Regions from separate parts of the Pararhizobium capsulatum DSM 1112 genome, predicted to be linked through region 1. Evidence: riboswitches for the same ligand, from Rfam matches in the RefSeq annotation. Region 1 holds a riboswitch; the other holds the start of a gene.
What was found. A riboswitch is a leader RNA that binds a small molecule or an ion and turns the genes downstream of it on or off. The one in region 1 is predicted to bind FMN.

Region 1 (3,404 bases):
AGGACTTCAATATGACCATCGACAAGGGCGAATTCGTCTCCTTTCTCGGGCCGTCCGGCTGCGGCAAGACCACGATCCTGCGCATGATCGCCGGCTTCGAGGCGCCGAGCGGCGGCTCGATCACGATCGGCGGCAAGAGCCAGACGAACCTGAAACCCAACCAGCGCAATATCGGCATGGTGTTCCAGGCCTACGCGCTGTTCCCGAACATGAATGTCGCCGACAACGTCGCGTTCGGCCTGAAGGTTGCCGGCAAGCCTGCCGCGGAGATCGAGGCGCGCGTCAAGGAAATGCTCGGCCTCATCAAGCTCGACCATCTGGCCGAGCGCTATCCCTACCAGATGTCTGGCGGCCAGCAGCAGCGCGTGGCGCTTGCCCGCGCGCTGGCCCCGAAGCCGCAGGTTCTGCTGCTCGACGAACCGCTGTCGGCACTCGATGCCAAGATCCGCGTGTCGCTGCGCGAAGAAATCCGCATGATCCAGCAGCAACTCGGCATTACCACGGTGTTCGTCACCCACGATCAGGAAGAGGCACTGTCGATCTCCGACCGCATCGTCGTCATGAATGCCGGCCGCGCCGACCAGATCGGCACGCCGTTCGAAATCTACAACAAGCCCGCCACCCGCTTCGTCGCCTCCTTCGTCGGCACCCTGAACCTGATCGAGGCGAAGGTGGTGGACACCGCCGCCAACCGTATCTCGATCGGCGATCAGGGCATCACCCTGCGCGAACCCCTCGGGGCCGTGAAAGCTGGAGATACCGTCTCGCTGGCGCTGCGCCCGGAAGCCGGCTCGATCGCCGAAGGCGCCAAGGGTGATACAGCGCTGACCGGCACGGTCATCGCCAGCAACTTCCTCGGTTCCGTCATCCGCACGCGCATGAAGGTCGGCGACGCCGTGATTTCATTCGATATGTTCAACGGTCCCGGCCTGGTGCCGCCGGCTGTCGGGGAAACCGTGACGCTGCGCTTCACCGCCAGCGATCTGCTGATCATCCGAGAATAAGAAAGCTTTTTCCCGCCTCTTGTGCATTGCAGGAAAAATCTGTCGCCAAACCCGCTTTCGACGTCGCAAGCGGGTTTGATCTTTTTCGTCAGCTGCTTATAGTTTGAAGCGTAGTTCTCAGGGCGGGGTGAAACTCCCCACCGGCGGTAACGGACAGCAATGCCCGGAGCCCGCGAGCGCTTCCGGCCTGTCAGGCAGGAAGGTCAGCAGATCCGGTTGAATTCCGGAGCCGACGGTTAAAGTCCGGATGGAAGAGAGCAAGCAGGGTGGAAACCTCTCCGGAGGAGGCCAAGCCTGTGCGTTCGCCCAAGGGACCATTGAAGAATGGCACAACCCTTGAAAGGCCAAGACTTATGACGATTGCCTCCCACCCCTCGCAGAAGATCGCCGTCATCCGTGCCCGCTGGCACGCCGATATCGTCGATCAATGCGTCAATTCCTTCGTTTCCCATTGGGAAGAACTTGGCGGCGATGCCACCGACATCGAGATCTTCGACGTGCCCGGCGCACTCGAAATCCCGCTGCATGCCCAGACGCTGGCCAAGACCGGCCGCTTCTCCGCGATCCTCTGCACGGCCTTCGTGGTCGACGGCGGCATCTACCGCCACGACTTCGTCGCCGGCACCGTACTCGACGGCATGATGAGGGTACAGCTGGACACTGGCGTTCCCGTGCTCTCGACCGTGCTGACGCCGCATCACTTCCAGGAATCGGAAACCCATATCCGATTCTTCAAAGACCATTTCGTGGTGAAGGGCGCGGAAGCTGCCAATGCATGCCGGCAGATTCTGGCGGCGCGGGCCGAGCTTGTTCTGGTTAATGCTTGATCGAATGGGGCGGTCTTCGGGCCGCCCTTACTATATCTGCCGAAGACCGCGCTGCACCAACACCGGTCATTGTTAAGCAGAAGCGGGGCAACCTTTATCAGGCAACGTCTGCAATCGGGCCGGATCTGGGCAATAGCTTGAAGCTGTTCTTGCCAGTCGCTTTCACCGCATACAAGGCCCTGTCCGCCTCGGCAAAGATATCCTTGGCAGGACTCCCCTGCAGTATCATCGCAGCGCCAATGGAGGCGCTTACCTTGAGTTTGTTCGCAGACGTTCCAACCCACCATTCGAGCTTGTTGACGACGCGCCGACAGACGTCCTCGACACTGTTCGCCGCCCCGCAGTCATGGATGACTGCAAACTCATCGCCCCCGAGGCGGGCGATCAGAGTTGCATCCGGCACCGCCTGTGAAATCCGTCGGGCAGCTTCCCGCAAGCATTCATCCCCCGCCTGATGTCCCAACCTGTCGTTGACAGCCTTGAAGTTATCCAGATCGATCAGCAGCAACGCCTTTTGTTCTGATTGACTAGAAGCCGCGACCTCGTCCAGCATGCTTTCGAACTTGGTCCGGGACGCAAGCCCGGTAACCACGTCTGTTTCCGCCAGGTGGCGAAGCTGCTCGAACAGTGTCTTTTCGGCAGTTATATCCTGCTTCATTCCGAACAGGCGGACCGGGATGCCATCCTGCCTTTCGACGATCGCGGTAATTCTGATCCATCTGCGGTCGCCCTTGGCGGTAATGATCTCGGCGTCAAGGGTGAAACCCTCACCATCCCTGATCGCAGCGCTACGGATTTCCGTCAGTTTTTTACGGGATTCTGGAGCGTAAAGCGCAACAGTCGCCCCCCTGGTCAGCGGGGACCGCGGTTCCAGACCGAACAGTTCGTAAACGGTATCCGTCCATGTGATCGTCTCCTCGGGTAAGGTGCATTCCCATATGCCGACGCGAGCAGCCTTGAAGGACTTGTCGAACAACTCCTGAAGCCGATTGAACTGTTCCGAATTTTCGGGCGCAGGTGGGCGAGGCCCGTCGGCATCCAGCGTCGTCGTGTTTCGAGGGGGTTCGCAATGATATTGCAAACTGTTCGGCATAAACCCTCTCCTACATTCCGATTTCATATCGACGCTTGGCCGGTCTCAGCATGCAGCAGGAATCGTTTCATTTCTGTTTCTAGCGGTGATCGTTGCCACGCCCGGGCTCATGAATGAACATTCGCGGGAAAAAGCAATTCGACAGGCGACAAGCCTTTGGACGACTGCGGCGCTTCCCCCGGAACAGAAGTGGAAACGTGCCACCCACTCCACAGCACACACGCTAACCAAGCGGAATATACCCAATCCCCTTGGCCGCAATTTCCTCAAACGACTCCTCATAACCCGCATCCGCATAGCGGATGACGCCGAGCGCCGTATCATTGGTCAGCGCATGGGAAAGCCGCTCATCCGCAGCCTCAGTGCCATCCGCCACGACCGTCACGCCGCAGCTGGTCATGTAACCAGCATAACCGCCGCCGCCGGAGTGGACGACGACGAGGTCGGCCATCGATGAACAAAGCAGCATGGCGTCGAGCA
Region 2 (3,404 bases), on a different contig from region 1:
CCAGCGTTCTTCTCCCAATACAATCTTAGTGTGGTGGCGCGCCAGGCATCGTTCGTTGGCCTTGTCGCGCTCGGTCAGACCCTGGTGCTCCTCATAGGCGGCATTGACCTGTCCGTTGGCGCGGCAGCCGCACTTTCAACGATCGTGGGTTCGCTACTTCTGACGCAAACCGGAATCCACCCCTATGCTGTTCTGCCGCTGACCGCGCTGTTCGGCATGTGCCTTGGCTGCATCAATGGATTTTTCGTCGCCGTCTTGAGGCTCAATCCGTTTATCGTCACGCTGGCATCGTGGGAAGTTTTCGCCGGTCTGACGCTCGTCATCACGAAAGGATATCCCATTCGGCCGCTCGGGGAAACGTTCCGCGTCTTTGGCCAAGGTGCCGTTTTCGGCGTGCCGGTACCGGTGCTCATTTTCCTAGGCTCCGGCGCCATCCTCACCTTTATGCTGGCGCGCACCAAATTCGGCCGCAACATCTATGCCATAGGCGGTAATCGCGAGGCAGCGGAACTCGTGGGGATACGGAGTTGGCGCGTCGAGCTTCTCGTCTTTGGTCTTGCGGGCATGTTCGCTGCGCTGGCCGGTATTCTCTACGCCAGTCGGATGGATTCTGGTCAGCCGTCGGTTGGGGAAGGCTGGCTGATGGGCGCGATTACAGCGGCGATCATCGGCGGAACGAGCCTCAAAGGCGGGCAGGGCACGATCATCGGTACCATTCTGGGGGCGCTGCTCATGGCAGTCCTCGCCAACGGCATCGTCTTGATGAATGTCTCCGGATACTGGGAACGTGTTATCGTCGGTGTGGTCGTGCTGATCGCAATTCTTGTCGATCTATTGAGACGGCGTTGAAAGCTGGCGCCCCGCGGATTATCGGGGCACCAGCGGGGACGTTAACTGGCAACGGCATACAATGAAGACGATAAAGCTTCCCGATCAAGCCTATAGGCGATGAGATCTTCGATCGTGATCAAATGCAAGTTGTGACGGGCGGCAAACTTTTCGAGATCGGGAAGGCGCGCCATGGTGCCATCGTCGTTTGCGACTTCACAGATGACGCCAGACGGTGATTTGCCAGCAAGTCTGGCGAGATCGACAGCTGCTTCCGTGTGACCGGGACGACCAATAACCCCATCCCGATGCGCACGAAGTGGGAAAATATGACCCGGCCGCGCGAAGTCTTCGCCGCGGGAACTTGGGTTCATCAACGCTTGTATTGTAGAGGCACGGTCAGCTGCTGATATGCCCGTACTCGTGCTCGCAATATGGTCGACGGAAACAGTAAAAGCAGTTCGGTGGTACTCGGTGTTCTGTTGAACCATTAGCGGAATATCCAACTGATCCAGTCGGTCGGCGTCCATCGCCACGCAAATCAGGCCACGGGCGTAATTCATCATGAAGGCAATTGCTGACGGTGTTACGGCATTGGATGCAATAACAAGGTCGCCCTCGTTTTCACGGTCACGGTCGTCAACGACGACAATGATTTCACCACGCGCAATTGCGGCGATTGCGTCTTCGATTTTCGATACTGCCAAAGTACTAGCCTTTCAAGGGTTGGTCGCATGTGCGACTTTCGCGGCTTCGGGTGAAGCCGCCACTATCCCTTGGGCGAACAAGCATATCGTTGGTCGTCGCGGCGACCCCAATAGCATGTTCTCTTCCATCCGGACTATGACCGTCGGCTCTGGCATCTCACCAGATCTGCTGACCCCCCACCGCACGGTGGAGGCGCTCGCGGGCTCCAAGTTGCCTTGATACCGCCGGTGGGGAATTGCACCCCGCCCTGAGAACACCACCAATATTAAGTACTCAACTTAGAATCTTCAAGGGTCGAGTTTCCCTAACATTGTCAGGCGCGCGCCTCGACCCTCAATGAGGCCGGGGAGGTGTGAAGACGCACATTCACTCCTCAATCAGTTACAGGCGATTTTCGGCTTTGGATTTACCCGTCTTGCGATCCTGGCCGACGTCGTAATTCACCTGTTGAAAGCTAAGGCAACTTTGATGGCGGAACGGGTGCCTTCGTATTATGGAATACCCAGTTCCATAAATCGCCTTACGCCTCCCAAGTTTGTGGCGGCGAAGTAGAAATGTCCGCCTTTATGCAAAGTTAAAGTGTCCGGTCGGCCTTCTGCGGCACGAGGACCAGCCCCGATCTGAGTGGCTGATCCCGCTTGCAAGATCAGATCGGGGCGGATGGTACCCGCCCCTCCGGCTTTTAGACGATTTGATCGACACTTTACTCTGCCGCCGGCTGTCTTTGCAGCGCCTTTTGGCGGCGCGCAATCACCGCTGGAAAGTTCCTTCCGGTAGCGGTCGAGCCGCGGGGTCAATTTCAACGTATCGGCTGCGCATCCACCTTGGCCTTGATCGCGCCGCTCGAGAGCTTGGCGAGTTTCAAGCCAAAACCCATGTTCTGGCGAACCGTCATGTGCGGATAGAGCGCAGAGGTCTGGAACACCATGGCGAGCTTGCGCTCAACGGGCAAGGCCGCGGTCACGTCGTGTCCGTCGATGACGATCTGGCCGGGGGTCGTCGCCTCCAACCCTGCGATCATCCGCAACAAGGTGGGCTTGCCGCAGCCGGAAGGACCGACGATGACCACGAACTCGCCGTCGGCGATCTCCAGGTCGAGATCCCTGATGATCTTGACAGTGCCATATTTGCTTGCCGGCCTTGTGCAGCGAAATCTTACCCATGGTTTGTCGCGCACAAAACTGCCATTCAACGTTGGCAACTTCACCCTGCGACGGTCCAGTGCCGAAAACACTTGATTGTCGTGCAACGGGAGGGAGCAGCGTTTAGGGGGAATTGCAATTAGTCTTCACTCAGTCGGGTAACGCACCATCATAGTGACCGCGCGGCCTGATCAATGTTCCCTTTTGATTTTGCTCCATTACGTGCGCGCACCAGCCCACAGCCCGGGCAATCAGAAAAATGCGGAATGGCCCATCTTCGGGCAACCCCAGTGCATCGACCATCACCGCAAGTGCATAATCACAATTGGGAAGCAGTCCCGTGAGGTCGAAAACGCTGGCAGCCAGCGCCAGCAGGTCATCCGGCACCTTGATACCTGCTAGCATCAGACCCGCACGAGGATCACCATCGGGATAGAGGTTATGGCCAAATCCCGGCAGCATTCGATCTCGCTCCAGCCATTGCCGAACAGCTTTCTTCGCACCTTGCCGCCGAGCATCTGCGGCAAGAGATCGCAAGGCTTCGCCAGCACCGCCATGTCGCGGGCCGGATAGGGCGCACAATCCGGCAAGCAGGCAGGCGGGTAACGATGCTCCGGTTGATGCAGCGACCCGAGCAGCAAATGTTGACGCGTTGAGATCGTGATCGGCCATTGCGACCAAAGCCTGCCGTAACCTGTCAGCAATTTGCGCGTTGCAATTCCAACC

Region 2: linked by a shared signal. The riboswitch ahead of ribB (3,4-dihydroxy-2-butanone-4-phosphate synthase) and the one ahead of QO002_RS15525 (6,7-dimethyl-8-ribityllumazine synthase) in region 1 are both predicted to bind FMN.

What each region holds. Positions count from the first base shown of each region.
Region 1 is NZ_JAUSVF010000001.1:3,195,867-3,199,270, forward strand. Features, by position in the region: gene QO002_RS15520 (ABC transporter ATP-binding protein) at 1-1,004, shown strand, start outside; FMN riboswitch at 1,114-1,267, shown strand; gene QO002_RS15525 (6,7-dimethyl-8-ribityllumazine synthase) at 1,358-1,831, shown strand; gene QO002_RS15530 (sensor domain-containing diguanylate cyclase) at 1,929-2,924, opposite strand; gene ertB (thiourocanate hydratase) at 3,148-3,404, opposite strand, start outside.
Region 2 is NZ_JAUSVF010000004.1:107,423-110,826, forward strand. Features, by position in the region: gene QO002_RS28875 (ABC transporter permease) at 1-849, shown strand, start outside; gene ribB (3,4-dihydroxy-2-butanone-4-phosphate synthase) at 891-1,535, opposite strand; FMN riboswitch at 1,649-1,795, opposite strand; partial or broken gene QO002_RS31050 (cold-shock protein) at 1,918-2,013, opposite strand; gene QO002_RS28885 (ATP-binding cassette domain-containing protein) at 2,336-2,770, opposite strand; gene QO002_RS28890 (citrate synthase) at 2,829-3,404, opposite strand, start outside.